Regions from separate parts of the Mycolicibacterium madagascariense genome, predicted to be linked through region 1. Evidence: predicted binding sites of a transcription regulator. Region 1 holds the regulator's gene; each other region holds the start of a gene.
The links. The regulator LexA, encoded in region 1, represses DNA repair genes until DNA is damaged. The targets are predictions, from matches to a motif close to CGAACANNTGTTCG.
Positions count from the first base shown of each region.

Region 1 (10,698 bases):
CGCGGCCGCCACGACGGCGAGCAGAACGAGTCGTGAACGGCGCATGGGGACCGATCTTGCCGCACGAAACTGGAAGCGGCATGGGGACGGAATGCGGGTGCGGGCACCCGGTGTTCCAGCGATGAGTGGGGCGATGCGGTGGAAAACCTCGAGTGCGGGACACTAGACGTACGAGGAGGCGAGGCGAAATGGCTGATCACCCAGAAGACACGGGGCAGCATTACCAACCCGAACAGACCGGGATATACGAGCTGGAGTTTCCGGCGCCACAGCTGTCGTCCGAAGACGGCCGGGGACCGGTGATGATCCATGCGCTCGAGGGCTTCTCCGATGCGGGCCACGTCATCAAGATCGCCGCGGGGCACCTCAAGGACACCTTGGACACCGAGCTGGTGGCGTCCTTCGCCATCGACGAGCTGCTGGACTACCGCTCCCGTCGGCCCCTGATGACGTTCAAGAGCGACCACTTCACCCATTACGACAACCCCGAACTCAACCTGTACGCGCTGCGCGACAGCGTCGGAACCCCGTTCCTGCTGCTGGCCGGTCTGGAACCCGACCTGCGGTGGGAGCGCTTCATCACGGCCGTGCGGCTGCTCGCCGAGCGTCTGGACGTCCGTCAGGTCATCGGCCTCGGGACCATTCCCATGGCGGTTCCCCATACCCGACCGGTGACCATGACCGCCCATGCCGGCGACAAGTCGCTGATCGCCGATCATCAGCCGTGGGTCGGCGAGGTCCAGGTGCCGGCCAGTGTGTCGAACCTGCTGGAGTACCGGATGACCCAGCACGGTCACGACGCCGTCGGCTTCACCGTGCACGTGCCGCACTACCTGGCCCAGACGGACTATCCACCCGCGGCCGAGGCGCTGTTGGCCCAGGTCGCGAAGACCGGTTCGCTGCGGCTGCCCCTCGGGCCGCTCGCCGAGGCGGGCGCGGAGGTGCACACCAAGATCGACGAGCAGGTCTCCTCGAGCGACGAGGTTGCTCAAGTGGTGACCGCGCTGGAGCGACAGTACGATGCGTTCGTTGCTGCCCAAGAAAATCGGTCCCTGCTGGCGCGTGACGAGGATTTGCCAAGTGGCGATGAGCTCGGCGCCGAATTCGAGCGATTCCTTGCCGAGCAGACCGGCGACGACTCCGCGGGCGAGGACGGCAACACGGGGTCTTGACGTGACCGCCCTGCCCCGGGCTCGACGACGGAGTTGGTGATCGTGACGGAGCGAAAGCCCAATCTGCGGCCGGTGCGCGAGGTGACCCCGACGCTGCACTACCGCGTCATCCACGGCTACCGGCGGGCCTACCGGATCGCGGGTTCCGGCCCGGCGATCCTGCTGATCCACGGCATCGGCGACAACTCCACGACCTGGAGCACGGTGCAGAGCAAGCTGGCGCAGCGGTTCACCGTGATCGCCCCCGACCTGCTGGGACACGGCAAGTCGGACAAGCCACGCGCCGACTACTCGGTGGCCGCCTACGCCAACGGCATGCGCGACCTGCTCAGCGTGCTCGACGTCGAACGGGTGACGGTCGTCGGCCACTCCCTCGGCGGCGGAGTGGCAATGCAGTTCGCCTACCAGTTCCCGCAATTGGTCGATCGCTTGATCCTCGTCGGTGCCGGCGGCGTGACGAAGGACGTCAACGTCGCGCTGCGCATCGCCTCGCTGCCGATGGGCACCGAGGCGCTCGCGGTGTTGCGGCTGCCGATGGTGTTGCCCGCGTTGCAGATGCTCGGGCGGGTCGGCGGTGCTCTGCTGGGTTCCACCGGCGTGGGCCGCGACATCCCGGACATGCTGCGCATCCTCGCCGACCTTCCGGAACCGACCGCATCGTCGGCGTTCGCGCGGACACTGCGCGCGGTGGTCGACTGGCGGGGTCAGGTGGTCACGATGCTCGACCGCTGTTACCTGACCGAATCCGTTCCCGTGCAACTGATTTGGGGTTCACAGGACTCCGTCATCCCGGTCGGGCATGCGCGGATGGCCCATGCCGCCATGCCGGGTTCGCGGCTCGACGTGTTCGAAGGCTCCGGGCACTTCCCGTTTCACGACGACCCCGATCGCTTCGTCGAGATCGTCGAGAAGTTCATCGGCTCCACCGACCCGGCCGTCTACGACCAGGAGCTGCTGCGCAACCTGTTGCGTTCGGGGGTCAGTGAGAAAGGGCTCACGGGTTCGATGGACACGCGGGTGGCCGTGCTCGACGCCCTCGGTGCCGACGAGCGCAGCGCTACCTAGGAGCTAAAGAGTAGTCGGGGCCTCGAGAACCGTTGCGGGACAACGCGTTAGGCCGAGGACACGCCGCGATGGGCGCGGAGCGCCTCGATCTCGCGCTCGAAGTCGGCGGCCGACGAGAACGACCGGTAGACCGACGCGAACCGTAGATAGGCGACCTCGTCGAGGTCGCGCAACGGGCCGAGAATGGCTAGCCCGACCTCGTTGCTGGGCACTTCGGGTGAACCTGCCGCGCGCACCGCGTCTTCCACCTGTTGAGCCAGGAGGTTCAGGGCGTCGTCGTCGACCTGGCGGCCCTGACACGCTCGGCGCACGCCCTTGATCACCTTCTCCCGACTGAATGGCTCGGTGACACCGCTGCGCTTGACGACGGCCAGCACCGCGGTCTCCACGGTGGTGAATCGTCGGCCGCATTCGGGACATGACCGGCGACGACGTATCGCCTGGCCTTCATCAGCCTCTCGGGAGTCGACCACCCGCGAGTCGGGATGACGGCAGAACGGACAATGCATCTCCGCTCCTCCGCCGCGCTCGACTACTCCGGTCGCATACGAGCGTACCGATGCACGGCAGCGGGTTTCACGGCGCATGCCGCGATCAACCCACCGGCGCGATGAGCGTCTGTCCCGCGTCGACCGCCGGAGACCTCAGCTCGTTCAGATCGCGGATCTGCTCGACGACGGCGCCGATCGACGCGTCGGGCGCGATCCGCTGCGCGAGCTGCTCGAGGGACTCCCCCGCCTGGACCTGCACGACGGCCAGCCGGGCCGGCGCCGGGGCCGGGGCGTGCTGCGCAGCGCCGAAGTGGGCCACCAGACCGAGCCAGACCGTGATGGCCGCGGCGATGAGCGCGAGCACCACGGTGGTGAACGGCGTGACCGGCTTGCGCCGGTGCGAGGCGCGTGACATCAGGACACCGGTGCTCCGGTGGGTCAGCGGCGCGCCCGCGGGCCGGCGGCGCTGTGGTCCGCGTCGCGCGCTCGCCGGCGTCCGCCGCACCGGGCGTGCGGGCCGCAGTGGGCGCACGACGAGGTCCGTGGGGTCTTCGCGGGTGATGATCGTCATCTCAGGGCCTTTCGTCGTCGGTTCGCTCTTGTGTTCGAATACTAATCGCTCAGGTGTTCGATTACTAGAACACGTGATCGAACTGTTGCAGACGGTAGCGCCACCCACCGACACGTCCGCTCGACGTCGACCGTCGGCGACACGCGTCGAACACATGTTTGATTCTGGGGACGCGGCGGACTACATTCACCGCCATGAGTGACAGCAGTGACACGGTCCTTACCGAACGTCAGCGCACCATCCTCGAGGTCATCCGCAGTTCGGTGACGTCTCGCGGATACCCGCCGAGCATCCGCGAGATCGGCGATGCCGTCGGACTGACCTCCACGTCGTCGGTCGCGCACCAGCTCCGCACGCTCGAGCGCAAGGGCTATCTACGCCGCGACCCGAACCGCCCGCGCGCCGTGGACGTGCGAACGCCGGACGATCCCGCACGGACCGGCACGACGGTCGTGACGACCGACGTCGCCGGCTCGGATGCCCTTCCCGAACCCACCTTCGTCCCGGTCCTCGGACGCATCGCCGCCGGCGGGCCGATCCTCGCCGAGGAGGCCGTCGAGGACGTGTTCCCCCTGCCGAGGGAACTCGTCGGCGAGGGTGCCCTGTTCCTGTTGAAGGTGGTCGGCGAATCGATGATCGACGCGGCCATCTGCGACGGTGACTGGGTGGTCATCCGGCAGCAGAACGTGGCCGACAACGGGGACATCGTCGCGGCGATGATCGACGGCGAGGCCACCGTGAAGACGTTCAAGCGCACCAGCGGTCAGGTGTGGCTCATGCCGCACAACCCCGCGTTCGATCCCATCCCGGGCAACGATGCGGCCATCCTCGGCAAGGTCGTCACCGTGATCCGGAAGATCTAGCCCTTCGCGAACCCGTTCGTCAGCGCGAATTCCTCACTGGCGAACCATATCTCCGCACGTGCGCGGTCGTACTCACCGCTGCCGGGCGTCCAGTACAGGCCCGTCTTCGTGTCGGCCTTGATCGGGTAGCCGCTGGGCGCGTTGAACGGGTCTTCGGTGGCCAACCGCAGCGACGTCTCGAGGGCCGTCGGCTCGTCGAAGTGGATGGCTGCGTGTCGACCGCTGGGCGGCCCGCTGTCCGGCTCCGGATCGGCATGGGACATCACCGCGGCGGCAAACGGCGCCAACGGCTCCCTGCCGACGTCGTGTGGGGGTTCCTCGCCATCGTCGACGCCAGAGTCGGCGTTGGCCTCCGGTGCGGCGTGCTCGGCGTGGTCGACGAACGCGGCGTGATCATCGCCGTCCGCATGGTCGGCGTGGTCCGGTTCCACGTCGTGGTCTGGATGGTCTGGCTGATCGGAGTGGTCGGGATGGTGGGCGAATGCCGCGAACCGCGACACCTCGGGCCCGGCGTCGAGCTCGGGCCCGGCCTCGGCCTCGGTATCACCATTGAGGTCGGCGTCCGAGACGACAGGTGTCGGAGCCGTGTCGATGGCGTCCTGGTTGCGCGACAGGTCGGCGACGAAGCCCTCGCCGTCGTGGGGACTGTCGTGGGGCCCGTCGCCGACGTCGCCGTGCCCGGCGGCGGGCAATGCCCAGTCGCTGCGACGCCGCTGCCCCGAACCGTCCTCGTCGTCGTGCACCGGCAACGGCCCCGAATCGTCGTCGTCCGCGGGACGGTCGTCGTCGTAGTCGTCGTAGTCATAGTCGTCGTCGTACTCGTCACGGTCGTCGTAGTCGTCGCGCCCGGGCTCGACATCGCGGCGCCGCCGCCTCAACACCGCGGCCGTCACCGCGCCGACGATCACGAGGAGCGGGATGACGGCCAGCAACCACCACCAGCTGACGTGCCCCGACGATCCGGCATCCGGCGCGGCGGCGGGGGGCGTGGACTGCGGGGCGTCGCGACCCGGCACCTCGATCCCGGTCAGTTGGGACTGCAGGTTCGCCGGTTCGGTGGTGAATGCGTTGGTCTTCTTGTTCCACAAGACGGCCCCGCCGCTGAACTTCTGCGTGGTGACGTCGCCGTTGACGGTCTGGTCGGCCGTGGGCGCACCGAGTGGACCGGTGGCTCCGCCGAGCTTGGCCCACGCGGCGTTCATCGCTCCCCGGACGATCACTGCGCCGAAGTCCGGCGTCCAGAAGATCACGGGCTGATCGGCGGCGGCGAAGCTCGCGATCTTGCTCATCGGCGCCAGGCCGCCATCGTTCTCGTTGCTGGTCGGAAAGCCGAGATCTCCCTGGGGACCGCCCACGCTCTCGTACTTCGCGAGCAGCTGGCCGGTCAGCACGTTGGCTCCGGTGGCGGGGCTGTAGAAGATCTTCCCGCCCGCGTAGTTCTGCCCGGTTCCGTCGCTGCCGATCGTGTATTGGCCGCCGTCGGCGGCACCCAATGGACCGAGCGGACCACCCGCGGCCCGACGGGCCGCGTCGATGGCCGTCGTCACGTCGCCGGGAATCGCGAGCCCGGTGAGTTGGTCCGCGAGTTCGGGGGGCGTGGTGGTGAAGGCGTTCGTCTTGCGGTTCCAGGTCACCTGTCCGCCGGAGAAGACCTGGCTGACCTGGTCGCCGTCGTAGGTCTCGTCGGCCGTGGGAACACCGAGGGTGGCCGCCGATCCTCCGAGCTTGTCCCAGGCGGCGTTGATCGCGCCCCGCACCACGTGGGCGCCGTTGTCGGGCGTCCAGAAGATGACCGGCCGGTCGGCGGCGCTGAAGGTCGTGTTGCGACTGCCGGGCGCCTTGCCGTCGCCCTCGTCGATGGTGGGAAACCCGAGGTCGCCGTCGGCCGGGCCGCCCAGCGACTCGTACTTGTCGAGGATCGCGCCGCGCACGGCGTGGGCGCCGGTGTCCGGGGTGAAGAACATCTTGCCGCCGGCGAAGTCCTGCCCGAAACCGATGCCCGCCGGGTACACCCCGCCGTCCTTCGGTCCGAGCGGGCCGTCGGGGCCGCCTGCCGCGTCCCACGCCTGGGTGATCGCGGCGTCGGCGTCGGTGTCAGGGGTTGCCGCGGCAAGCGGTGTCCAGAGCAGCGCGGCCACCATCGCTGCGATGACCCCGACACCAGCGCGTCCGATCGTCCTGCCCAGGCGGGTTCCATGCCCCGTCATTGCGTCCTCCCAGCGAGCTGCGCCGGACTCCCTTGAGTACCGCGTTCGTCAACTCTGCGTCAGTCGACGTCCATCTTGAGGGATATCCAACCCGTCCGGGGAATGTGTCGCGCGGCCAGGCTACCGATGAGTGGTCGCTAGACGCCGAGGCTACGACCGATGATCTCCTTCATGATCTCCGTCGTGCCGCCGTAGATCGTCTGGATCCGACCGTCCAGGAACGCCCGCGCGACGGGGTATTCGCGCATGTAGCCGTAACCTCCGTGCAGTTGCAGGCAGCGGTCGTTGAGCCGCACCTGCGCCTCGGTGGAGTACCACTTGGCCATCGCGGCCTGCTCGACGGTCAGCTTCTCCTCCAGGTGCAGCTTGATGAACTCGTCGACCATCATGCGCACCATGGTGGCCTCGGTCGCGAGTTCAGCGAGCGTGAACCGGCTGTTCTGAAAGCTGCCGATGGGCTTGCCGAACGCCTTGCGGTCCTTGCAGTACTGCACGGTGTCCTCGAGGACCGCCTCCATGCCCGCCGCCGCCATCACGGCGATGCTGATCCGCTCCTGGGGCAGGTTCTGCATGAGGTACACGAAACCGGACCCCTCCTCGCCGAGCAGGTTCTCAGCGGGCACCTTGACGTCGGTGAACGACAGCTCGGCGGTGTCCTGGGCGTCGAGGCCGATCTTGTCGAGATGACGGCCGCGTTCGAAGCCCTCCATCCCGCGCTCCACCACCAGCAGCGAGAAACCGAGGGCGCCCTTGTCGGGGTCGGTGCAGGCCACCACGATCACCAGGTCGGCGTTGATGCCGTTGGTGATGAACGTCTTCGAGCCGTTGAGCACGTAGTGGTCGCCGTGCTTGACCGCGCGGGTCTTGATGCCTTGCAGGTCGCTACCGGTGCCCGGCTCGGTCATCGCGATCGCCGTGATGAGTTCGCCCGAGCAGAAGCCGGGCAGCCAGCGCTGCTTCTGCTCCTCGGTGCCCAACCGCAGCAGGTATGGCGCGATGACGTCGTTCTGCAGCGGGAAGCCGAGGCCGCTGTAGCGTCCGGCCGTGGTCTCCTCGGTGATGACGACGTTGTACCGGAAGTCGTCGTTGCCGCCCCCGCCGTACTCCTCGGGCACCGCCATGCCGAGGAATCCCTGCTTGCCCGCTTCGAGCCAGACGCCGCGGTCGACGATCTTGTCCTTCTCCCACTGGTCGTGGAACGGCACGACGTGACGTTCGAGGAATCCGCGGTAGGACTCCCGGAACAGGTCGTGCTCCGGTTCGAAGAGGGTGCGGTCGTACTTGATGGCGCCCATGGCGGACCTCCGGGTCGACGTAAAAGGGATTACCCCCGACGATATACCACCCAACCGGATGGTTGGGGCAGGACGGCACGACGGTGCCCCTCGGCGACCCCCCACATCTAGGATGTGCGCAATGGCGAAGTCTTCGACGTCACTCACGCACTGGGGGGCCTTCACCGCCGACGTCGACCACGGTGACATCGCCTCGGTGCACCCCTGGCACGCCGATGCCGACCCGTCTCCCCTGCTCGGCAACCTGCCCGGGTCGATCAGGCACCGCTCGCGCGTCACGGGGCCCGCGGTCCGTCGGGGCTGGCTCGACGACGGGCCGGGACCGACCACCCGGCGCGGCGCCGAGGAGTTCGTCGCGGTGTCGTGGGACGAGTTGACCGAGTTGTTGGCCGGGGAGCTGCGCCGGGTCATCGACACCTACGGCAACGAGGCCATCTACGGCAGCTCGTACGGCTGGGCCAGCGCGGGACGCTTCCACCACGCCCAGAGCCAACTGCACCGGTTCTTGAAACTGCTTGGCGGATATACCTTTTCGCGCCATTCCTACAGCCTCGGCGCCACCGGGGTGATCATGCCGCGCGTCGTCGGCACCCATGACGACCTGTTCAAGCGGTCGACGGAGTGGAGCGTCATCGCCGAGCACAGCGAGTTGCTGGTGTGCTTCGGTGGGGTGGGGATCAAGAACTCCGCGGTGAATCCCGGTGGCTCCACCGAACATCCGACGCGCACAGCGCTCGACAGCCTGCGCGAGCGCGGTGGGCGCGTGGTGTCCATCAGTCCCCTGCGCGACGACACCTCGGGTGAGTGCGACTGGTGGGCGCCCGTGCCGGGCACCGACGTCGCGATCATGCTCGCGCTGGCCCACGTCCTGGCCGTCGAGGGGTTGGCCGACCGCGAGTTCCTGCAGACGCACTGCGTCGGTTACGACCGGTTCGAGCGCTACCTGCTGGGGAAGAGCGACGGCATCCCGAAGACACCGCAGTGGGCCGCCGCACTGAGCGGCCTGCCCGCCGACGACCTCGTCGCCCTCGCGCGGCAGATGGCCGCGCACCGCACCATCGTGATGGTGAGTTGGTCGCTGCAGCGGGTGCGCCACGGCGAGCAGGCGCCGTGGATGGGCGTGACACTCGCCGCGATGCTCGGCCAGATCGGCCTGCCCGGAGGGGGTTTCGGCCACGGCTACGGTTCGCAGAACGAACTGGGCATGGCGCCGCTGCGCTGCCCGCTGCCGACGTTCCCCCAGGGCGCGAACCCAGTGAACACGTTCATCCCGGTGGCCGCGGTGAGCGACATGCTGCTGCACCCCGGCGAGGAATTCGACTACGACGGGCGCAGGCTCACCTACCCCGACATCAAGTGCGTGTACTGGGCCGGCGGCAATCCCTTCCACCACCATCAGAACCTGCCCCGGCTGCGTCGGGCACTCGGGCGCGTCGACACCGTCGTGGTGCACGAGCCGTACTGGACGGCGATGGCCAAGCACGCAGACGTCGTCGTGCCGTCGACGACGCCGTTCGAACGCGATGACTACTCCGGGTCGCGCAACGACCCGGTGCTGGTGGCCATGCCCGCCATGACGAAGCCCTACGCCGATGCCCGCGACGACTACTCGACGTTCGCCGCGCTGGCCGAGCGACTCGGCGTCGAAGCGGCGTTCACCGAGGGCCGCGACGCGATGGGGTGGCTGACCCACATGTACGACACCTGGGCGGGCCGCCTCGATTTCGAAGTACCGACGTTCTCGGAGTTCTGGGCGGCGGGCAGCCTGCGGTTGCCAACCGAGACCGGGCTGACGCTGCTCTCGGACTTCCGGGCCGATCCGGTCGCCCACCCACTGCGCACCCCCAGCGGCCGCATCGAGGTGTTCTCCACCGTCATCGACGGGTTCGGATACGGCGACTGCGCCGGGCATCCGGCGTGGTACGAGCCGCAGGAATGGTTGGGCGGCAGGCGGGCCGTCGACCATCCGCTGCACCTGGTGGCCAATCAGCCCGCGACCCGGTTGCACAGTCAGTTGGACGGCGGCCGAACCAGCCTGAACTCGAAAGTGCAAGGGCGCGAACCGATTCGGATGCACCCGCAGGACGCCGAGCGACGCGGGCTGACGGCAGGGGACGTGGTGCGCGTCTTCAACGACCGGGGGTCGTGCCTGGCGGGCCTCGTCGTCGACGATGCCCTACGGCCGAACGTGGTGCAGTTGTCCACCGGCGCCTGGTACGACCCGGAGGATCCCGCCGATCTGGACGCCATGTGCGTGCACGGCAACCCCAACGTGCTGACGGCCGACGTGGGTACGTCGTCACTGGCGCAGGGATGCACCGGCGCACACGTGCTGGTGCAGGTGGAGGCCTTCGACGGTCCGCTGCCACCCGTTCGGGCGCATCAGCCCCCGACGATCGTCGAGCGGTCGCAGGACCGCTCGACGACCTAGGACCTACGAACCGGTCTGAGCCCGCCCGGAGCCCGACCGGGGCCGGCGCGGTCCGCCGCCACGGCGTCCGTTGCCGCCGGACGTCGTGGGCCTGCCGCCGGAGCCGGGACCGCCGCGATGCGAGGAGGCGTTGCCGCCACGGCCCGATCCGCCACGTCCCGATCCGCCGCGGCCGGAGCCACCGGTACGGGCGGGAGTCGCCGGGCGGGGCGGGGGCTCGCGATGCGGGGCGATCTCGCCGACCAGTTCGAGCACGCTCGCCGAGTCGGCGCGGACCTGCTGCGGCTGGGCCGAGATGCCCGCCTTGCGCAGCAGCTGCTGGGTGTCGCGGCGCTGCTCGGGCAGCACGACCGTCACCACGTCACCTGCGCTGCCCGCGCGCGCCGTACGGCCCGAACGGTGCAGGTAGGCCTTGTGCTCGACGGGCGGGTCGACGTGCACGACCAGTTCGACGTCGTCGACGTGCACGCCGCGGGCGGCGATGTCGGTGGCGACGAGCACGCGCGCGTCGCCCGAGCTGAACAGCGCGAGGTTGCGGTCACGCGCGGGCTGGGACAGGTTGCCGTGCAGGTCGACCGAGGGAACGCCGGCTTCGGTGAGCTG
Region 1 covers NZ_AP022610.1:2,422,505-2,433,202, reverse strand. Annotated here, with positions in the region: gene G6N60_RS11585 (trypsin-like serine protease) at 1-45, opposite strand, end outside; gene G6N60_RS11580 (proteasome assembly chaperone family protein) at 189-1,172, shown strand; gene G6N60_RS11575 (alpha/beta fold hydrolase) at 1,215-2,237, shown strand; gene nrdR (transcriptional regulator NrdR) at 2,285-2,746, opposite strand; gene G6N60_RS11565 (LysM peptidoglycan-binding domain-containing protein) at 2,832-3,299, opposite strand; gene lexA (transcriptional repressor LexA) at 3,494-4,162, shown strand; gene G6N60_RS11555 (sunset domain-containing protein) at 4,159-6,369, opposite strand; gene G6N60_RS11550 (acyl-CoA dehydrogenase family protein) at 6,507-7,664, opposite strand; gene G6N60_RS11545 (molybdopterin guanine dinucleotide-containing S/N-oxide reductase) at 7,786-10,095, shown strand; gene G6N60_RS11540 (DEAD/DEAH box helicase) at 10,099-10,698, opposite strand, start outside.

Region 2 (10,698 bases), 1.8 Mb from region 1:
CATCTTCGACACCGGCTTCGGCCACTCCGATCTCACCTACACCGTGGCACATGTGTGGCACGGCAACGTGTTTCGCCTCGATGACCACCTCGACCGCCTGCTCGACGGCGCGGCCAAGCTGCGCCTGGACGCCGGCATGAGCAAGGCCGAGCTCGCCGAGATCACCAAGAAGTGCATCTCGATGTCGCAGCTGCGCGAGTCGTTCGTCAACCTGACGGTCACCCGCGGCTACGGCAAGAAGAAGGGCGAGAAGGACCTCACCAAGCTCACCCATCAGGTCTACATCTACGCGATCCCCTACCTGTGGGCGTTCCCCCCGGCCGAGCAGATCTACGGCACCACCGCCGTCGTGCCGCGCCACGTCCGTCGCGCCGGCCGCAACACCGTCGACCCCACCATCAAGAACTACCAGTGGGGTGACTTGACGGCGGCCAGCTTCGAGGCCAAGGACCGCGGTGCCCGCACCGCGATCCTGCTGGACGCCGACAACTGCGTCGCCGAGGGCCCCGGCTTCAACGTCTGCATCGTCAAGGACGGCAAGATCGCCTCGCCGTCGCGCAACGCGTTGCCGGGCATCACCCGCAAGACGGTCTTCGAGCTCGCCGACCAGATGGGCATCGAGGCCACCCTGCGCGACGTCACCAGCCGCGAACTGTACGACGCCGACGAGATCATGGCCGTCACCACCGCGGGCGGCGTCACTCCCATCAACACCCTCGACGGCGAACCCATCGGCAACGGCGAGCCGGGACCGGTGACCGTCCGCATCCGAGATCGCTTCTGGGCCCTGATGGACGAGCCGGGCCCGCTGATCGAGGCCATCGAGTACTAGCAGACGCCGAATGGCCGGTCACCACACGGTGTTTCACGCACCCGTGCGGTGACCGGCCATTGGTGTGGCTAGCCGAGTGAGACGAGGTCCTTGACGTCGTCGAGCGGCAACATGCCCTCGACCCACGCGGTCACGTTCATGTTCGTCAGGTTGATGCCGCCGCCGTGGTTGTCCAGGAAGGCGGTGTCTGCGGCGTCGCGCCCGGTGGCGATGCGCACCATCGTCTGCCGCGGCGCCAGGCACGTCGCGTCGACCACCCGCCACATCCCGTCGACGTACGCCTCGGCGACGGCGTGGAAGTCCATTGGGTAGCAACCCGGTGCGTAGACCGCGACCAGGCGGGCGGGCACGTTGACCGCCCGCAGCAGCGCGATCACCAGGTGTGCGTAGTCCCGGCACACCCCGGTGCCCGCCAGCACGGTGTCCGCGGCGCCGTCGATCGGGTCGCTGGACCCGGGCACGTACTGCAGCCGCGTGCCGACCCACGACGACACCTTCTCCAACAGCGCCACTGACTTCGCGAGATTGCCGAATTCCGTTGCGGCGAAACCGTAGAACTTGTCGGCCTCGGCGTAGCGGCTGGGTCGCAGGTAGGTCGAGAGATCGATCTCGTCGACCGGAGCGGGCTCGGCCTGGCCGATGATCGTCGCCGAGTAGTTGGCCATCACGGTGCCCTTGCCGGCCTCGAACTTGTGGATGCGGGTCCCGTGCTGGCCGATGAGTTCGAGCGGCTCGATGGCATTGCCGTTCATCGTGAACGACAGCTCCTCGGTGACCTCGGCACCCGGCTGCGGTGCGACCGCGATCTGGAATTCCAACGTCGTCGGGTCGAATACCTCGACCTGGAGCTGCGCTCCGACTTCACGCCTCATGACTCATCAACTTTCGGTACGGGGAACTGGGGGAGGACGTGGCGAGCGCATCACGTCGGCCCATCGATACCCAGCGAGACCGGGAACCAAACATGGTCCGCACCAGCCTGGTCACGCCGGTGTGATGCGAGGAGTCTAAGCGATGACCGGGCGACGCACCGCTGCGATTGCGCGTCGCTCCACGAGGAATTCCCAGGGCCCTGTGGAACCGTTTCGTGGTGGAGCCGTCCGCCTGAGCGACGATGCGAGGCACGGGCCAGCGGATGTGAGCAACCCATCCACCGGTGGGTCCGACACCCGCGGCACGGGGTCACCTCCAGACACGGCCCCCCTTTCGACGACGAGGAGATTCTGTGCGCCGGTTGATCATCACCGCTGTCCTGGCGGCCCTGCTGCCCGTCTTCATGGGGTTCCTCGGCGGCGCCGCCACCGCGAACGCGTTCTCCCGCCCGGGCCTGCCGGTGGAGTACCTGATGGTGCCCTCGGCGGGCATGGGCCGAAACATCAAAGTCCAGTTCCAGAGCGGCGGCCCCAACTCCCCGGCGGTGTATCTGCTCGACGGGTTGCGCGCCCAGGACGACTTCAACGGCTGGGACATCAACACCCCCGCCTTCGAGTGGTACTACGGCTCGGGACTGTCGGTCGTGATGCCCGTCGGTGGCCAGTCCAGCTTCTACAGCGACTGGTACAAGCCGGCGTGCGGCAAGTCCGGGTGCCAGACCTACAAGTGGGAGACGTTCCTCACCCAGGAGCTGCCCGCGTACCTGGCGCAGCAACGGCAGGTGAAGCCGACGGGCAGCGCCGCGGTCGGACTGTCGATGGCCGGCTCGGCAGCCCTGACGCTGGCCATCCACCACCCTGCGCAATTCCCCTATGCGGCATCGCTTTCCGGGTTCCTCAACCTGTCCGAGGGCTTCTGGCCGGGACTGGTCAACACCGCGATGGGCGACGCCGGCGGCTACAAGGCCAACGACATGTGGGGCCCCGCCGAGACCGATCCGGCGTGGAAGTACAACGACCCGATGGTCAACCTGCCCACGCTGATCGCCAACAACACCAGGATCTGGATCTACTGCGGTAACGGCACGCCCAGCGATCTCGGTGGGGACAACCTGCCGGCCAAGTTCCTGGAGAGCTTCACGCTGCGCACCAACAAGACGTTCCAGCAGAACTACCTCGCGGGCGGCGGCACGAACGGCGTGTTCAACTTCCCCGACAGCGGCACCCACGACTGGGGTTACTGGGGCCAGCAGCTGCAGGAGATGAAGCCCGACATCCAGCGGGTGCTCGGCGCCACGCCGACCGCGGTCAGCTGACCGCCCAGCACGACGGCAACCCGGACGCCGTCACCAAGCAACGTCGGGCGTGCGCCATCAGCGTGCTCGGCGGCCCCACGACTGTCGTCGACATCGCCGGTCGCCGCATCGTCATGGACCCCACGTTCGATCCGCCCGGACCCCACGCCTACCTGACCAAGACGGCGGGACCGGCGGTCGACGCGTCCGACCTCGGGCCCGTCGACGTGGTGTTGGTCAGCCACGACCAGCATCCCGACAACTTCGACGACGCCGGCCGCGCGCTCGCGGCGGCCGTCCCGCAAGTGCTCACGACCCCCGGCTCGGCCGCTCGGCTGGGCGCCAACGCGCACGGCTTGGCGGTGTGGCAGGCCGTGGAGCTGCCGGGCGGTGATGGGTTCACTTCCCTTGTCGTGCAGGCGGTTCCGGCCGTGCACGGGCCCGCCGACGGTGAGCGCGACGCGGAGGGCTTCGTCAATTGCGAGGTGTCCGGCTTCGTGCTGTCGGGTCAGGGCCAGCCGACCGTCTACCTCAGCGGCGACAACGCCTCGGTCGAGGCGGTCAAGGCCGTGGCCGACGCCGTGGGCCGAATCGACGTCGCGGTGCTCTTCGTCGGTGCGGCCCGGGTGCCGACGAAGGAACGCGGCAGGCCCCTGACGCTCACCAGCGCCCGGGCGGCCGCCGCGGCGGAGATCCTCGGCGCAAGCGTCGTCATCGCCGCGCACCTGGATTCGTGGGCGCATTTCAGCGAGGGCATGGACGACGTCGTCACGGCCTTCGACGAGGCCGGCACCGGCGCGCTCCTCGACCGAACGCCACGTGGCCACTGGACCGACCTGGAGTACCTCCTGCAGGTCTGACCCCTCCCGACTGACTGGTTCGTTTTAGTGTGCAACCGAACCCGAATCATGTTGTGCAACTCCAGTTTTCGAGGTTGGCGGGCAGGGTTCTTGTCGGTGGTCGAAGGTATGTTCGAGGCATGGGTGCAGATGAGGTGCTCGCCGCGATCGCCAAGGATGCGGCGCTGACCGATGAGCTGCTGGCCCTGGACTTCGATGCCCTGACCGATCGTGAACTGCTCACCGTGCTCCAGCGTATGGAAGGCACGCAGCGCCGCCGAGCGACGGTGAGCCACCGGATCCTGGCGCGCATGGATCGGGAGAGCAATCCGATGGCCTTGGGCGCGAAGTCGTTGCGCGAGTTGTTGATCGACCGGTTGAAGATCTCGGCGACCGATGCTGCCCGGCGCGTGGACCATGCCCGTGATCTGGGGCCGCGGGTGTCGCTGCTGGGCGAGCCCCAGGAGCCGGTGCTGGCGCGCACCGCGGCCGCGCAGGCCGAGGGGCGCATCGGGGCCGATCACGTGGCGCAGATCCGCCGGTTCTTCGCCACGTTGCCCGGCTGGGTGAGCGTCGAGGAGCGTGAGCGGTGCGAGGAGACCCTGGTGTCGGTGGCGCCGGGGTTGACCCCGGAGGGGTTGCGCCAGGCGCGGAAGCGATTGCGGGCGATGATCGATCCGGATGGGTCGGCGCCCAACGACGCCACCCGGTCCCGGCGGCGGTATCTGGTGTTCGGTCGCCAGGAGGCCGATGGCACCGTCAGTGTGCAGGGGCGGTTGGACCCGATGACCGCGGCGGCGCTGGAGGCCGTCAACGCCAAGCTCGCCGCGCCGGGGATGTGCAATCCCGACGACGAGCATCCCTGCACCTCGGGGGTGCCCAGCCGCGATCAGATCCAAGAGGATGGGCGCACGCAAGGGCAGCGCAATCACGATGCGTTGTCGGTGATCGCGCGGGGGGCGTTGGCCAGTGGGGAGTTGGGTCAGCACAACGGGTTGCCGGTGACGATCATCGTGACCACCACCCTGCAGGACCTCGAGGCCGCCGCCGGCCTGCCCGAGACCCCCGCCCCGGACTGGATCACCGACCGCGGCGCCGCACCAGAGGGGGTGCAGACCGAGATCGACCTCCCACCCGAAGCGCCGGTGGTGCAGGATGATTCGGCCGCGCCCGACGAGTCCGAGGGTGAAACCACCCCAGCAGCCGTCACGATTTGTGACGCCGCCGACGAGCAGGCCTGCCACCTTCTCCCCGACGCCCCGGGCGCCCCGGCCGAGTCCGAGGGTGAGTACACCCCAGCAGCCGTCACAAATTGTGACGCCGCTGGCGGGCAGCCTCCGACCCACACCAATCCCGCCCCGGCCGAGTCCGAGGGTCAGTACACCCCAGCAGCCGTCACGATTTGTGACGCCGCTGGCGGGCAGCCTCCGACCCACACCGATCCCGCCCCGGCCGAGTCCGAGGGTGAGTACACCCCGGCAGCCGTCACACTTTGTGACGCCGCTGGCGGACAGACCGTCGACCTTGTCCCCGACGCCCCGGGCGTTCAGGACGAGTCCGAGGACGACTGCGCCCCGGCAGCCGTCACAAATAGTGACGCCGCTGGCGGACAGACCGTCGACCTTGTCCCCGACGCCCCGGGCGTTCAGGACGAGTCCGTCACCATATGTGACGCCGCCAGCGAGCAGCCCGAACCCGACGCCGAACCGGAAGACCAAGACCCGCAAGACCCGCCGGCAACATCACCCCCGCCGGCCGCACCACCCCCACCGGTACCCCCACCCCCACCGGCATTCCGGCTCCCGCCGACGCCCGCGCGGCCGGCGATGACTGCGGTGACCGCGGGCGGCACGCTGATCCCGATGTCGGACGTCATTCGGATGGCGTCGCACGCCTACCACTACCTCACGGTGTTCGACCGCCACACCAACGAGGCGCTGTACTGCGGGCGCACCAAGCGCATCGCCCCGGCGGCGCACCGCATCGTGCTCTACGCCCGCGACCGCGGCTGCACCAAGCCCGGCTGCCGGGTCCCGGCGTACGGCACCCAGGTGCACCACGTCAACGGCTGGGCCAAGAACGGCGGGCAGACCAACGTCAACGAAGAAGTGCTGGCCTGCCCCGGGGACAACCGCCTCGCCGAATTCGGTTGGACGGTCACCATCACACCCCAAGGGGTGCAATGGATCCCACCGCCGGAACTCGACACCGGCCAACCCCGGCTCAACTACTACCACCACCCCGAACGCCTCTTCGGACGCCCGGAGGAGTGGGGTGGGGGCGAGCAGCGGTCGGGTTGACGGGCCGAGAGCCGCTGGGGTCAGGCCTTCGCGTCGGCCCCGTCGGGCTCGGCGTTGTCCGCCGTCTTTTCGGAATCCCCGTTGCTGGAAGGCTTTTCGGACTTGGCGCTGCCGCCGTCACCGCCGCCATCGCCGTCGACGTCCATGTCCTTGAGCTCCCGCTTGAGGATCTTGCCCGTCGGGTTGCGCGGCAGCTCGTCGAGGAAGATGACCTCGCGGGGCACCTTGTAGCGGGCCAGGTTGTCCTTGACGTAGGCCTTGATGGTGTCCTCGTCGACGGAGGCGCCGTCGGTCTTGACGACGAACGCGCGCAGCCGGTGGCCCCACTCCTTGTCCTCGACACCGATCGCGGTGGCCTCGACGACCTCGGGGTGGCCGCTGATCAGATCTTCGACCTCGGCGGGGAAGACGTTCTCGCCACCGCACACGATCATCTCGTCGTCGCGACCGCTCACGTAGAGCAGACCGTGCTCGTCGAAGTAGCCGACGTCACCGGATGACATGAGCCCGTCAATGATCGCCTTGTGGCCGCCCCCGGTGTAGCCCTCGAACGGGAAGGTGTTGCCGACGAAGATCCGTCCCACCTCGCCCTTCGGGACCTCCTTGCCGTTCTCGTCGAACAGCTTGACCTTGACGCCCTTGACGACCGGTCCCACCGTCGACGGATTGATCGAAAGGTCTTGTGGCCGAGCAATTGTCGCGAAGGCGATCTCCGTCGACCCGTACAGGTTGTAGACGACGGGACCGAGATCCTTCAACGCCCGGTTGGCGAGTTCACCACCCAGCTGCGACCCGGACACGAACACGATGCGCAGGCTCGACAGGTCGGGCTTCGGGCTCGTCTTCTCGAGCTCGTCCAGCAGACGCGACAACATCACCGGAACGACGATCATCGCGGTGACCCGGTGCTTCTCGATGTCGGCGAGAACCGTGGCCGGCTTGAACTTCCTGCGCAACACCAGCGTGCTGCCCAGCATCATCGCGATCGTGGCGTGCAGGTAGCCCAGCGCATGGAACATCGGCGCGGGCAACGACGTCACCTCACCGCCCTTGAACGGCACGTGCGACAGCACGCCCCCGATGGGAGCCAGCGACGGTGGGCTGCTGCGGTTCGCTCCCTTGGGGGTACCCGTCGTGCCGCTGGTCAGGATGATGATCTTGGAGTGCGCCGTGGCCCTCGGCGGCGGCGTGGACCTGCTCTTGGCGATCAGGTCGGCCAACGTCTCGTCGGAGCTCTCTGACGGATCGTCGTTGTCGGGGTTCGTCGGCAGCGCGCGCAGACGGCCCAGCTCGGGCTCCGCGGCGGAGACCGCCTTGGTGTACTCGTCGTCGAAGATGATGAGCTTCGCGCCCTCGCGCTCGGAGACCTCCTTGATCTGCGGCCCCGAGAATTCGCTGTTGAGCAGGATCAGCTTCGCACCGACCTTGGCCGCGCCGTAGAGCGCGACGAGGAACCAGCGGTGGTTGCGAATGAGGAGAGCGACTCCGTCGCCACCCGTGACGCCCCGTTCGAGCAGACCGTTCGCGACGGCGTTGGCGGCGTCGTCGAGCTCCTTGAACGTCATCTCGCCGTCGTCGTCGATGATCGCGGTGGCGTTCGGCGTGCGTCGGGCGTTGAGCGCCGGGATCATGCCGAACTCACCCCAGCGCCGGATGTCGGCCACCATGGCCGCGACGTTCTGCGGGGGCTCGAGCTTGAAGGCGCCCGCCTCGAACATCTTCCGCGCGTAGTGCAGCTCGGCCGAACCGCGCTCCAAATATTGCTGGACCTTGGCCGCCGCCTGAAAGGGGAGCTCGATGAGGTTGGGCATCCACCCACAATATGTGACGCCCGTCGCATGTGGGTCCGAGTCCCCAGGCTCGTCCGCAACTACCATTGCCGACATGGCGTCTTCGCTGTCGATGGACATCGGGGACAAGACGCTGCGGGTGACCCACCCGGACAAGATCGTCTTTCCCGGGCTGGACGGGCGCCCGGACGTCACCAAGCTCGACCTCATCGAGTACTACCTGGCCGTCGCCCACGGCGCCCTGCGCGGCGTCGCGGGCCGGCCGATGATCCTCAAGCGGTTCGTCAAGGGCATCGACCAGGAGGCCATCTTCCAGAAGCGGGCCCCCGAGAAGCGGCCGGACTGGATCGAGGTCGCCGAGCTGAAGTACGCGTCGGGCACCTCGGCCAAGGAGGCCGTCCTGTCGGACGCGGCGGGCCTGGCGTGGGCGGTCAACCTGGGCTGCGTCGACCTCAACCCCCACCCCGTGCAGGCCCACGATCTCGAGCATCCCGACGAACTCCGCGTCGACCTCGACCCGATGCCCGGCGTCGAATGGCAGCAGATCATCGACGTGGCACTGGTCGCCCGCGACGTGCTGGCCGACTACGGACTGACGGCATGGCCGAAGACCTCGGGCTCGAAGGGCTTTCACGTGTACGCGCGCATCGAGCCCAACTGGCCGTACCGGCAGGTGCGGCTGGCGGCTGAGACCATTGCGCGTGAAGTCGAAAGGCGCGCACCGGATTTGGCGACGAGCCGGTGGTGGAAGGAGGAGCGCCAGGGCGTCTTCGTCGACTTCAACCAGAACGCGAAGGACCGGACCGTGGCCTCGGCCTACTCCGTCCGCTCGCGGCCCGACGCCAGGGTGTCCACGCCCCTGCGGTGGGACGAGGTGCCCGGGTGCCGGCCCGAGGCCTTCACCGTGGCGACGGTGCCCGAGCGCTTCGCCGAGATCGGCGATCCGTGGGAGGGCATGGACGACGCCGCCGGCGGTCTGGAGGGCCTGCTCGCGCTGGCGGAGGAACTCGGCCCCGCGGAGAAGGCGCCCAAGGGTGCACGACGTGGGGACGGGTCGGGGAACCGGGTGTCGACCAAACCGCTCATCGAGATCGCCAGGACGAAGACCAAGGACGAGGCGATGGCCGCGCTCCAGACGTGGAAGGACGCGCATCCGGCCGCCGCTGAGCGGCTGGAGCCCATCGACGTCCTGGTCGACGGCATGCGCGGGCCCAGCTCGATCTGGTACCGCGTGCGCATCAACCTCCAGCACGTGCCCGAGGATCAGCGGCCGCCGCAGGAGGATCTGCTGGCGGACTACTCCCCCTGGGAGCGGTATTCGGGCGCTCAGGGCCGCCCCCGCTGAGCGATTTGCTGTTCTGGGGCAGACAAGTCTTAAGGATGTTTTAGGACTTACTCCCCGGTACCTTATTTTGGCCCCCTACCTTGGGATTCAAGTCGAAGTGACGGCATCGCCGCCTTCTCACTCGGCAATCACCGAAGGGAGGCAGTGCCATGACCACAGCGAGCACCAACTCAGTCGCGAAAAACCGCTTCCGATATGGCAATCCGTCGGTCGAGTGCCACGGAGCCGAGCTTCACAAGCAGTGCCGCCAGCTGGCGACCGTGCTGACCATCACCGGCACGATCGACGCCGTCAACGTCGGCTCCGTCGTCGCCGAGGCCAAGGGCTGCATCATCGCCGAGAAGCCGTTCATCCTCGATCTCAGCGGCGTTACCTCCTTCGCTGCGCAGGCCATCGAACTGCTCGACGCCATCGACGAAGCCTGCTACGCCGCAGGCGACGAGTGGTCGCTCATCGTCAGCCAGCCCGTGTCGCGCACGCTGCGCCTCTGCGGCGTCGACGAGGTGTTCCCCGCGACGTCGTCGGTTCCCGAAGCGCTGCACCACTTTTCGGACGTCGCCGGTGAGCGTCGTCGCATCCTCCCCATCCTGACCAAGTCCGCCTGAGCCAAGAGGAATCATCCATGCTGATCGACGTTCGTTGGTTGCGTTACCTGATCCACCCGCGGCACAAGGCTTCTGACAGCCGCTAATCCGTTCGGCCTGCGGTTCGTTCGGGACCGCAGTGGGTATCCACCTCCACCGCGTATTCGACGACGACGTCTGACGGCTGGAGGCTGGGCTCATGAGTTCCATTGGTAGTGCTCCCGGCAAGCCAGAGGTCGCGCGAGCAGACACCCCCGGTCAACTCACCGGCGCGGTCGTCATCGTCGCGCTGGTATCCGCCGTCTCCGGAATGCTGTACGGCTACGACACCGGCATCATCTCCGGCGCTCTCCTGCAGATCACGAAGGACTTCGGCATCGCCGAGAGCTGGAAACAGGTCATCGCGGCGAGCATCCTGCTCGGGGCCGTCGTCGGAGCGCTGACCTGCAGTTCCCTGTCCGAGCGGCGAGGTCGCAAGGGCACGCTGGTGATGCTGGCGGTGGTGTTCGTCGTCGGCGCCCTGTGGTGCGCGCTGTCCCCCAATCCCGTCGTCCTGTCCCTCGGACGGCTCGTGCTCGGGTTCGCCGTGGGCGGCGCCACGCAGACCGCGCCCATGTACGTCGCCGAGCTGGCGCCTCCGAAGTACCGCGGCCGGCTGGTGCTGTGCTTTCAAATCGCGATCGGCGTCGGCATCGTGATCGCCACGATCGTCGGTGCGTCGGAAGCGATCCCGTGGCGCTGGTCCATCGGTGTCGCCGCCGTTCCCGCCGCGATCATGCTCGCCCTGCTGTTGCGGCTGCCGGAGAGCCCGCGCTGGCTGGTCAAGCAGGACCGCCGCGAC
Region 2 covers NZ_AP022610.1:666,812-677,509, reverse strand. Annotated here, with positions in the region: gene G6N60_RS03095 (aminotransferase class IV) at 1-832, shown strand, start outside; gene G6N60_RS03090 (transglutaminase-like domain-containing protein) at 901-1,704, opposite strand; gene G6N60_RS03085 (esterase family protein) at 2,058-3,020, shown strand; gene G6N60_RS03080 (MBL fold metallo-hydrolase) at 3,077-3,859, shown strand; gene G6N60_RS28255 (HNH endonuclease signature motif containing protein) at 3,979-6,138, shown strand; gene fadD2 (long-chain-fatty-acid--CoA ligase FadD2) at 6,159-7,949, opposite strand; gene G6N60_RS03065 (DNA polymerase domain-containing protein) at 8,023-9,273, shown strand; gene G6N60_RS03060 (STAS domain-containing protein) at 9,423-9,878, shown strand; gene G6N60_RS03055 (sugar porter family MFS transporter) at 10,057-10,698, shown strand, end outside.
Region 2: a site for LexA is predicted at 3,961-3,974, ahead of G6N60_RS28255 (HNH endonuclease signature motif containing protein). Genes of this name have one in related genera too.

Region 3 (10,698 bases), 180 kb from region 1:
TCTCCTGCGCCTGGGCCAGTGCTTCACGCGACGGCGGCGAGCCGTCCGGGGTGCGGGCGGTCAGGGTGACCCGGGTGCCGCCCTGGAGATCGATTCCCAGCTTGGGCTTGGCGTGCCCGTCCCCCGTCAGGAACACCAGCAGATAGGCACCGATGAGCAGAACGAGGAATAGCGTCAGATAGCGGTAGGGATGCACCGGCGCCGAAGGCGATGCCACGTTCTTGGTTCTCCTCAGATTGGTACGTCAACCCGCAAAGAGTACGTGGTTGCGATGGGTGTTCGGCCGTCAGTCTTTGGTGAGCCGGTTCGGATCGCTCCGGACCTCGGTCCCCAGGCTGGGCTGCTCGAGCTCGTGGGCCGACGTGCCCTGCTCGACGTCGTCGTCCTCGTACTCGTCGTCGTCCTCGTCGTCGTCGAGGTCGTCGGACACCTTCTCCTTGACCGCCAGCTTGAGCATGCTGACGACGACGCCGGGGGCGATCTCGACGTCCACCCTGGAGTTCGAGACGCCGGTGATGGTGCCGAAGAGCCCGGCGGTCGTCATGATCTCGTCGCCGACGGTCAGCGATTCGTGCAGGTCGATGGTCGCCTGCATGGCCTTCTTCTGGCGGCGCGAGGAGAAGAACATGAACGCGCCCATGATGATGATGAGGGGGAGGAACAACGACAATTGGCCCATGTCAAAACGCTGTCTTTCGTGTCGGTGGTGCGGTCTGTGCGCCCGGACGGTGCGATCACGCGGCGGACTCGTCTGCGACCAGTGTGCCATCCGCCCCGCCGGACTCCGACCTCCCTCGTCCCAGGTCCCGGCCGTTAGCGCGACTAATGGTCCGCGAACGACCGCCCAGTGGAGCGGCTGAACAGTACATCCCCGGTTGCACGTCGATGCTCCCGAGGTTTCCCCGGGCGTCGTCGGCCGCGGCGACTAGGCTGACCCGCGAAGCCGTCGCAGGAACGGACCGGCGTCCCCAGCCATCCCCGTGCAGGAGTCATGACGTGACCACCATCGAACAGAGCCGCCACCTCGCCACCGCCATCCCCGGCCCCAAGTCCACGGCCCTGATGGACCGCAAGACCGGCGCGGTCGCCCGCGGCGTCGGCACCACCATGCCGGTGTTCGCGGCGCGGGCCGGCGGCGGCATCGTCGAGGACGTCGACGGCAACCGCCTCATCGACCTCGGTTCCGGCATCGCTGTCACCACGATCGGCAACGCCTCCCCCCGCGTCGTGCTGGCCGTCGGCGCCCAGGCCGCCGAGTTCACCCACACCTGTTTCACCGTCACCCCCTACGAGGGGTATGTCGCCGTCTGCGAGCACCTCAACCGACTGACCCCGGTGCTCGGCGAGAAGCGGTCCGCCCTGTTCAACTCCGGCGCCGAAGCGGTCGAGAACTCCGTCAAGATCGCCCGCGCCCACACCGGCAAGCAGGCCGTGGTCGCGTTCGACCACGGCTACCACGGGCGCACCAATCTGACGATGGCGCTGACCGCGAAGTCGATGCCCTACAAGCACGGTTTCGGCCCCTTCGCCCCCGAGATCTACCGCGCGCCGATGTCCTACCCGTTCCGCGACGCGGAGTTCGGCAAGGAACTCGCCACCGACGGCGAGCTGGCCGCCCAGCGCGCGCTCACGGTCATCGACAAGCAGATCGGTGCGGCCAACCTGGCGGCACTCGTCATCGAGCCGATCCAGGGCGAGGGCGGGTTCATCGTCCCCGCCGAGGGCTTCCTGCCGACGCTGCTGGACTGGTGCCGCAAGAACGACGTGGTGTTCATCGCCGACGAGGTGCAGACCGGCTTCGCGAGGACCGGCGCCATGTTCGCCTGCGAGCACGAGGGCATCGATCCCGACCTCATCGTCACGGCCAAGGGCATCGCCGACGGACTGCCGCTGGCCGCCGTCACCGGACGCGCGGACATCATGGACTCCCCGCACGTGGGCGGGCTCGGCGGAACGTACGGCGGCAACCCGGTCGCCTGCGCCGCGGCACTGGCGACGATCGAGACCATCGAATCCGAGGGCATGGTCGCCCGCGCCCGCGAGATCGAAACGCTCATGAAGGGGCGGCTGGGCCGCATGCAGGCCGACGACGATCGCATCGGCGACGTTCGCGGTCGGGGTGCGATGATCGCCGTCGAACTGGTCAAGTCGGGGACGACCGAACCCGACGGCGAGCTGACCAAGGCACTGTCGGCGGGCGCTCACGCCGCCGGCGTCATCGTCCTGACGTGCGGCACGTTCGGCAACGTCCTGCGCTTCCTGCCGCCGCTGACGTCGACCGACGAGTTGCTCGAAGAAGGTCTCGACGTATTGGCGCTGGTCCTCAAGGACCTCTGACTAGCGGGCCGCCGGCGTCGGATCCTCGTGCCTGCGACCCAGCCGCTGGTGCCACGGACGCTTCGGGCGCTCGGGTTCGCCGACGGCGGTCGTGTCGAGGCGGCGCGTCGGCCCCGTGGCGGGTTCGGACACCGCGGCTGTTTGCACGGTCGCGCCCTCGATCCGGTCGTCGCGCCGTTCCTCGGCCACCCGCTGCGCGTAACCGACGTCGCGGATGCTGCGCACCGAGAGGCGGCCGAGCGCCATCGCGCCGAAGAACACGATGAGCGCGCCGAGTCCGTAGAAGTAGGTCAGCTCCAGCCAGGCCGCCTTCGTGTCGGTCGGCGCGACGGGTCCGCCGATCTGGCCGATCGTCAGCGTGGTGGCGACCACCCGGCCGACGACGAACCATGCGCCCGCGACGACGCTGAGCCAGCCGCCCAGCATTGCGGCCGCCCGGTTGCCCGAGCGCACCAGCACCAGGCCGCCGATCACGGCCACCGCGCCGGGTAGCACCTCCAGCCAGCCGCGGGCCGCGCTCCACGCCGACCCCTGCGCCGGGTTGTAGGCGAAGTCGAACGCCGGTCCGACGAACGGGATCAGGGCGCCCCACAGCCCCAGCAGCATCACCAGGAGGCCGCTGGCGGCGCCCCTACTCCGTGGGATCCGCATCCTGCCCCCGCTGACGCGTTCCGGGTGAGTTACCTGAGTCATGACGGCCTCCTCGATTCCGCACCGGAGTACCCGTTCCGACCTGCGGGCAACCGCCGCCCGCGACGACGTCAGGGCTCGAAGAGACCTGGCTGACCGAGGCCGGTCGCCCCGGCCGGCGGGGTCATGCCCAGATGCGTCCACGCCTGCGCGGTGGCCACCCGACCCCGCGGCGTGCGGGCAATCATGCCCGCGCGCACGAGGAACGGCTCGCACACCTCCTCCACGGTGGTGGCCTCCTCACCGACGGCCACGGCCAGCGTCGAGACCCCGACGGGTCCCCCGCCGAAGCTCTTCGTCAGCGCCGACAGTACGGCCCGGTCGAGGCGGTCCAGGCCCAGCTCGTCGACGTCGTAGACCGCCAGCGCCGCCTTGGCGATGTCGCGGGTGATGACACCGTCGGCCCGCACCTCGGCGTAGTCGCGCACGCGCCTCAGCAACCGGTTCGCGATGCGGGGCGTACCACGGGACCGGCGCGCGATCTCCGCGCCGGCGTCGGGTTCGACCGCGATGCCGAGGATGCCGGCCGAGCGGGCCAGCACCCGTTCCAGTTCGGCCGGCTCATAGAAGTCCATGTGGGCGGTGAAGCCGAAGCGGTCGCGCAGCGGCCCGGTCAGCGCGCCCGACCGCGTCGTCGCGCCGACCAGCGTGAACGGGGCGACCTCCAGCGGGATCGACGTCGCGCCGGGGCCCTTGCCCACGACCACGTCGACGCGGAAGTCCTCCATCGCGAGGTAGAGCATCTCCTCGGCGGGCCTGGCGATGCGGTGGATCTCGTCGATGAACAGCACGTCGTGCTCGACCAGGTTGGACAGCATCGCCGCCAGATCGCCGGCCCGCTCCAGCGCCGGTCCCGACGTGAGGCGCAGCGACGTGCCGAGTTCGGCGGCGATGATCATCGCCAGCGACGTCTTCCCCAGCCCCGGCGGACCCGAGAGCAGGATGTGATCCGGCGTGCCGCCGCGGTTCTTGGCACCCTCGAGGACCAATTGGAGCTGCTCGCGGACCCGCGGCTGACCGATGAACTCGCTCAGCGACCGCGGCCGCAGGCTGGCGTCGACGTCGCCCTCGCCCACCGTCAGTGCGGCGGAGACCTCGCGGTCGGAGGTGTCCTCGAGGTCGTCGGAGTCGAAGCGGCCCATCTCCTACTTCTTTCCCAGCATGGACAGGGCGGCGCGCAGCGCGCTGGAGGTGCTGGCGTCGGCGTCGTCGGCGAGCACGCGGTCGGTGGCCTCCTCGGCCTGCTTGGCCGCGAAGCCAAGGCCGACGAGGGCTTCCACGACCAACCCGCGCACCGCGTGGCCGGCGACCCCGGCGGCGCCGCTGGAGGACGCCGTCGTCCCGATCTTGTCCCGCAGTTCGAGCACCAGTCGCTCGGCGCCCCGCTTGCCGATGCCGGGCACCCGGGTCAACGCCGTCACGTCGCCGTCGGCCAGGGCCTGGCGCAGCGCCTGCGCGTCGTACACGGCCAGGGTGGCCAGCCCGATCTTCGGCCCTACGCCCGACACGGACAGCAGGGTCGTGAACAGGTCGCGGGACTCGGCGTCGGCGAACCCGTAGAGCGTCATCGAGTCCTCGCGCACGATCATCGCGGTGATCAGTCGGGCCTCGGCACCGCGGCGCAGCGTGGCCAGCGTCGTGGGCGTCGTCATGACCTTGTATCCGACGCCGGCGGCCTCGATGACCGCATGGTCGAGGGCGATGTCGAGCACCTCGCCGCGCACCGAGGCGATCACGTCGCGGCCTTCAGCTTGGCCCGGTAGGCGCGGCGCTGCTCGGCGGCCATGGCCTCGGCCTTGGCCATCCTGGCGATCATCGGCGCCCGCCAGCAGTGGCAGATGGCGAGGGCCAGCGCGTCCGCCGCGTCCGCCGGAGTCGGCTTCGCTTGCAGCGCAAGGATTCTCGTCACCATCTCGGTAACCTGGGCCTTGTCGGCGCGGCCGTTGCCGGTCACCGCCGCCTTCACCTCGCTGGGGGTGTGGAAGTACACGTCGATGTCGCGCCGGGCGGCCGCGAGCGCGATGACGCCACCGGCCTGCGCGGTCCCCATCGCGGTGTTCGCGTTCTGGTTGGCGAAGACGCGCTCGATGGCCAGGACGTCTGGGTGGTGGGTGTCCAGCCAATGCTCGACGGTGTCGCTGATGGCCAGCAGGCGATGTTGCAGCGGGTGGTCCGAGGGCGTGCGAACGACGTCGACGTCGAGTGCGATCACCTGGCGTCCGCGGCCGCTCTCGATCACCGAGAGACCGCACCGCGTCAGCCCGGGATCGACGCCCATCACCCGCACTGCGACTCCTCGACCACGACACTCCCGACTCCCGAACAGCTGTTCGATACCCTAACGCGGGCCGGGCCGGGTCCTGGGTAGGGACACGCCCCCGCTCGACCAACCCGAAGCGACCGCCCGCGAGATCGGTGCGTTCCTGACGGCACGTAGCGTGGCGGGATGACCGTCAACGACTCATCGAAGCGCGTCGTCATCGCCGGCGGGCACGGCAAGATCGCCCTTATCCTGGAGCGGCTGCTCGCCGACCGCGGGGACTCCGTTGCCGGCCTCATCCGCAACCCCGACCAGACCGAGGATCTGCGCAGCGCGGGCGCCGAGGCGATCGTCCTGGACCTGGAGAAGGCGACCGTCGACGAGGTCGCCGAGCGGCTCGGCGGCGCCGATGCGGTCGTGTTCGCGGCGGGCGCGGGCCCCGGCAGCGGGGTCGACAGGAAGACGACCGTGGACCGCGACGCGGCGATCCTGCTCGCCGACGCCGCCGAGGCCGCGGGCGTGACCCGCTACCTCATGGTGTCGGCGATCGGCGCCGACGGCCCGCCGCCGGAGGGGTCCGACGAGGTCTTCGTCGCCTACCTGCGCGCCAAGGCCGCAGCGGATGCGGCGGTGCTGGCCAAGCCTGCGTTGCACGCGACGATCGTGCGGCCCGGACACCTGACCGACGAGCCCGGCACCGGACGGGTCCGCGTCGCCGACTCGACCGGCAGCGGAAGCATTCCGCGGGCCGACGTCGCCGCGATGCTGGTCGCCCTGCTCGACGCACCGGCGACCAGCGGCGTCACCTTCGAACTGATCTCCGGTGACACCACGATCGCCGAGGCGGTCTCGGTGTTGAGCGGCTAATCCTCGTCGAGTTGGGCCGCGACGTCGTCGGGGATGTCGACGTTGGTCCAGACGTCCTGCACGTCGTCGCTGTCCTCGAGGGCGTCGACCAGCTTGAGCACCTTGCGGGCACCCTCGAGGTCGACCGGCACGCTGACCGACGGCTGGAAGTTGGCGTCGGCGGAGTCGTATTCGATGCCCGCGTCCTGCAGGGCCGCCCGCACCGCCGTCAGATCGGTCGGCTCGGAGATGACTTCGAAGGTGTCGCCGAGGTCGTGGACGTCCTCGGCGCCCGCCTCGAGCACCGCGGTCAGCACGTCGTCCTCGGTCAGACCGTTCTTCTCGAGCGTGACGACGCCCTTGCGCGTGAAGAGGTAGGACACCGATCCCGGGTCGGCCATGTTGCCGCCGTTGCGGGTCATGGCGATGCGCACTTCGCTGGCCGCACGGTTCTTGTTGTCCGTCAGGCACTCGATGAGGACCGCGACGCCGTTGGGCCCGTAGCCCTCGTAGGTGATGGGCTGCCAGTCGGCGCCACCGGCCTCTTCACCGGCACCGCGCTTGCGGGCGCGCTCGATGTTGTCGTTGGGAACCGACGTCTTCTTGGCCTTCTGGATGGCGTCGTACAGCGTCGGGTTGCCGCTGGGGTCACCGCCACCGGTGCGCGCGGCGACCTCGATGTTCTTGATCAGGCGGGCGAACTCCTTGCCACGGCGCGCGTCCTTGACGGCCTTCTGGTGCTTGGTGGTGGCCCACTTGGAATGGCCGCTCATGCAGGTCCTACCTCTTCTTCTCTACTGCGAAGTCCGATCGACCAGTCTACGTGGGCCCACCGGGTGAGTGAATCCGGCGCGGGTTACAGGGACTCGACGAACATCCGGTGCACGCGGCGGTCGCCCGTCATCTCCGGGTGGAACGCGGTCGCCAGCGTCCTGCCCTGCCGCACCGCGACCGGATGGCCGGCAGCGCGGGCCAACACCTCGACCGACGGGCCGACCCGCTCGACCCACGGCGCCCTGATGAAGACCGCGTGCACCGAACCGTCGAGCCCGTCGAAGGCGACGTCCTCCTCGAAGGAGTCGACCTGGCGGCCAAAGGCATTGCGCCGCACCGTCATGTCGATGCCGCCCAGCGGCAGGGCCTCGCGACCGGGGACGCCGGCGTCGGCGATCTCGGTCGCGAGCAGGATCATGCCGGCGCACGACCCGTAGGCGGGCATGCCGCCGGCGAGCCGCTCGCGCAGCGGGTCCAGCAGCTCGAACTCGCGCAGCAGCTTGCTCATGGCCGTCGACTCACCGCCGGGAAGAACGAGGGCGTCCACGGCGTCCAACTCCGAACGCCGCCGCACGGTGACGGCCTGCGCCCCGGCTTCGGTCAGGGCCGCCAGGTGTTCGCGGGTATCTCCTTGCAGCGCAAGGACTCCGACGCGCGGGCTCACGTCGCGGACGGGGTGAAGTTCCGCTGATAGCGGGTCAACCCCTCCTGCATGACCGAGGCCACCATCTCGCCGTACTGATTGAACAGCTTGCCCTCCGTCAGGGAGCGGCCGCCGCACGCCGACGGCGAGGACTGGTCGTAGAGCAGCCACTCGTCGGCGCGGAACGGGCGCATGAACCACATCGCGTGATCCAGCGACGCGACCATCAGGTGCTTGCGCTCGTCGGGGTGATTCACCTGTGCCGATCCCAGCAGCGTCAGATCGCTCAGATAGGCGAGCGCGCAGATGTGCAGCACCGGGTCGTCGGGCAGCGGGTCGGTGTGCCTGAACCACACCTGCTGCTGAGATGCCTTGCCCGGCACCACTTTCAGCTCATCGCGCGGCACGATGCGGACGTCCCACTCCGCGAACTGCGCGAATCCGGCGTCGTCGAATGCACCCCCGGAGCGGAAGCCGGGTAGGTCGTCGGGCGGCGGTGCGGCGGGCATGGCGTCCTGGTGCTCGATGCCGCTCTGGTCGGTCTGGAACGACGCCGACATCGAGAAGATGGTCTCGCCGTGCTGCACGGCGTTGACGCGGCGCGTCGCGAACGACCCGCCGTCGCGCAGCCGCTCCACCAGGTAGACCGTCGGCGCCCTGGCGTCACCGGGCCGCAGGAAGTAGCCGTGCAGGGAGTGCACCTGGTAGCGCGGCTCCACCGTGCGGACGGCCGACACCAGCGACTGCCCGGCGACGTGACCACCGAAGGTGCGCTGCATGAAGCCGGACTCCGGGCTGAACACCCCGCCGCGGTAGATGTTGACCTCGAGCTGCTCGAGCCCGAGGATCTCCTCGATCGACATGCCGGTAGTTTCTACCAGCCGCGTTCGGCCAGCCGGTGCGGCTGCGCGATGTCCTCCACGTTGATGCCGACCATGGCCTCGCCGAGCCCGCGCGACACCTTGGCCAGCACGTCGGGGTCGTCGTAGAAGGTGGTCGCCTTCACGATGGCGGCCGCCCGGGCCGCCGGATCGCCGGACTTGAAGATGCCCGAGCCGACGAACACGCCCTCGGCGCCGAGCTGCATCATCATCGCCGCGTCGGCGGGGGTCGCGATGCCGCCCGCGGTGAACAGCGTCACCGGCAGCTTGCCGGCCCGCGCAACCTCGGCCACCAGCTCGTAGGGCGCCTGCAATTCCTTTGCGGCGACGAACAATTCGTCCTCCGACAGCGACGTGAGCCGACGGATCTCGCCGCCGATCCTGCGCATGTGGGTCGTCGCGTTGGACACGTCACCGGTGCCGGCCTCGCCCTTGGAGCGGATCATGGCCGCGCCCTCGGTCAGCCGCCGCAGCGCCTCGCCCAGATTGGTCGCACCGCAGACGAACGGCACGGTGAACTTCCACTTGTCGATGTGGTTGGCGTAGTCGGCGGGCGTGAGCACCTCGGACTCGTCGACGTAGTCGACCCCGAGGCTCTGCAGGATCTGCGCCTCCACGAAGTGCCCGATGCGGGCCTTGGCCATCACCGGAATGGTGACCGCTTCGATGATGCCCTCGATCATGTCGGGGTCACTCATCCGCGAGACCCCACCCTGGGCCCGGATGTCGGCGGGCACGCGCTCCAGGGCCATCACCGCGACCGCGCCGGCGCCCTCGGCGATGCGCGCCTGCTCGGGCGTGACGACGTCCATGATGACGCCACCCTTGAGCATCTCGGCCATCCCGCGCTTGACGCGCGCGGTGCCAGTCTGCGAATTCTCACCGAAACTCACGGCAATCTCCTCCACATCAGTACGAAAGCAGTCTAGTGGCCGGGCCAAATCGAATGAATTCGCAGTTGGCCCCGCGGTCAGCGGATCGACTGGAGCTCGCGGGTCGACCCGCTCGATCCTGGCGCGACCAGCGCATTGGCCTCGGCCAGGAGTTCGCCGAGCTGCAGCGGGTAGACCGTCTCGCCGCGGTCGGCCAGCTCGGCGATCGTCTGCTCGTCACACCATCGGTGGCCGTGGATCGTGCGCGTCTCCAGTGCGGTGAAGCCCGCCGTGGACGGCTCGAACCGCTGCGTGCGGTAGACGAAGAAGATCTCCTCGCTGAAGATGACCGACCCGTTGAAGTCGAACACCGCCTCGCGCTTCCACACCGGGCCCACCAGGTCGGCGGCGCTGACGCGCAGCCCCGTCTCCTCGGCGAGCTCGCGCACGGCCGCCTCGGCCAGGGACTCACCGGGTTCCACGGCGCCCCCGACGGTGAACCACCAGCGCGGCGCGGACGCGCTCGCCGGGTCGGACCCGCAGAACAGCAGCACGTGGCCGAGTTCGTCGAGCAGCACGATCCGGGCCGAGGTGCGCTGGTGCACCCGCTGCCCGGCCGCCCGTTGCGCCCCACTCTCGACGATCTCGAAATACGTGGGCATGGACGCCGTTCCGCCGAGGTGCAGCCACCGCACCAGCGGTCGTTCGCGCAACGCGAGGGTGTCGCGCACGGCGTCGTTGTGGAACCGGCGGCCCAGCAGCACGCGCGCCTGCGCGTCCGCCAGCTCCGCGACCAGCGCCACGGGCAGCGACAGCGGATCCACCGCGGCCAGCGCGGTCGACAGCTCGTTCTCCGCGGCCTCGCGGGCGCTGCGCGGGGCCCGTTCGGCGGCGTCGGCCAGTGCGGCCAGCCGCCTGCCCGCGGCGGTGTTGCCGTAGGCGTCGGTGGCGACGGCGCGGGCGACCACGGCGCGGCGGGCGAGGATGCCGTCGAGGGCCTGCCAGGACAGGTCGTACCTGACGTGCAGGCGGTCGAGTCGGTGAGCGGTCTGGAACGCCCAGATGCCACCGACCACCAGGACCGCCGCCAGCAGGGCGAGCGCCACCACGACGAGCCACCCGATCACGCCGGCTCCCCCGCCGCTTCCCTGCGCCGGCCGGTGGCCTTGCGCACCCGCCTGGTCTCCTTGGTCGCCTCGCCGACGATCCGCACCTTGGTGCCTGCGCCCGCGACCGTCTCGTAGACGCGCAGGATCTCGCGGCCGACCACCGACCAGTCGTAGCGGCGCACCGCGGTGGTCGCCGCCTCGACGTAGCGCCTGCGGGCGGCGTCGTCGGTGAGCACCTCGATCAGCGCCGCGGCCAGCGCGTCGGCGTCGTCGACGGCCACCAGCC
Region 3 covers NZ_AP022610.1:2,602,393-2,613,090, reverse strand. Annotated here, with positions in the region: gene secD (protein translocase subunit SecD) at 1-217, opposite strand, end outside; gene yajC (preprotein translocase subunit YajC) at 287-679, opposite strand; gene gabT (4-aminobutyrate--2-oxoglutarate transaminase) at 997-2,337, shown strand; gene G6N60_RS12320 (hypothetical protein) at 2,338-3,030, opposite strand; gene ruvB (Holliday junction branch migration DNA helicase RuvB) at 3,099-4,169, opposite strand; gene ruvA (Holliday junction branch migration protein RuvA) at 4,173-4,763, opposite strand; gene ruvC (crossover junction endodeoxyribonuclease RuvC) at 4,760-5,314, opposite strand; gene G6N60_RS12300 (NAD(P)H-binding protein) at 5,474-6,154, shown strand; gene G6N60_RS12295 (YebC/PmpR family DNA-binding transcriptional regulator) at 6,151-6,906, opposite strand; gene pdxT (pyridoxal 5'-phosphate synthase glutaminase subunit PdxT) at 6,990-7,571, opposite strand; gene tesB (acyl-CoA thioesterase II) at 7,568-8,413, opposite strand; gene pdxS (pyridoxal 5'-phosphate synthase lyase subunit PdxS) at 8,425-9,330, opposite strand; gene G6N60_RS12275 (NUDIX hydrolase) at 9,402-10,427, opposite strand; gene G6N60_RS12270 (glycosyltransferase family 4 protein) at 10,427-10,698, opposite strand, start outside.
Region 3: a site for LexA is predicted at 5,347-5,360, ahead of ruvC (crossover junction endodeoxyribonuclease RuvC). Genes of this name have one in related genera too.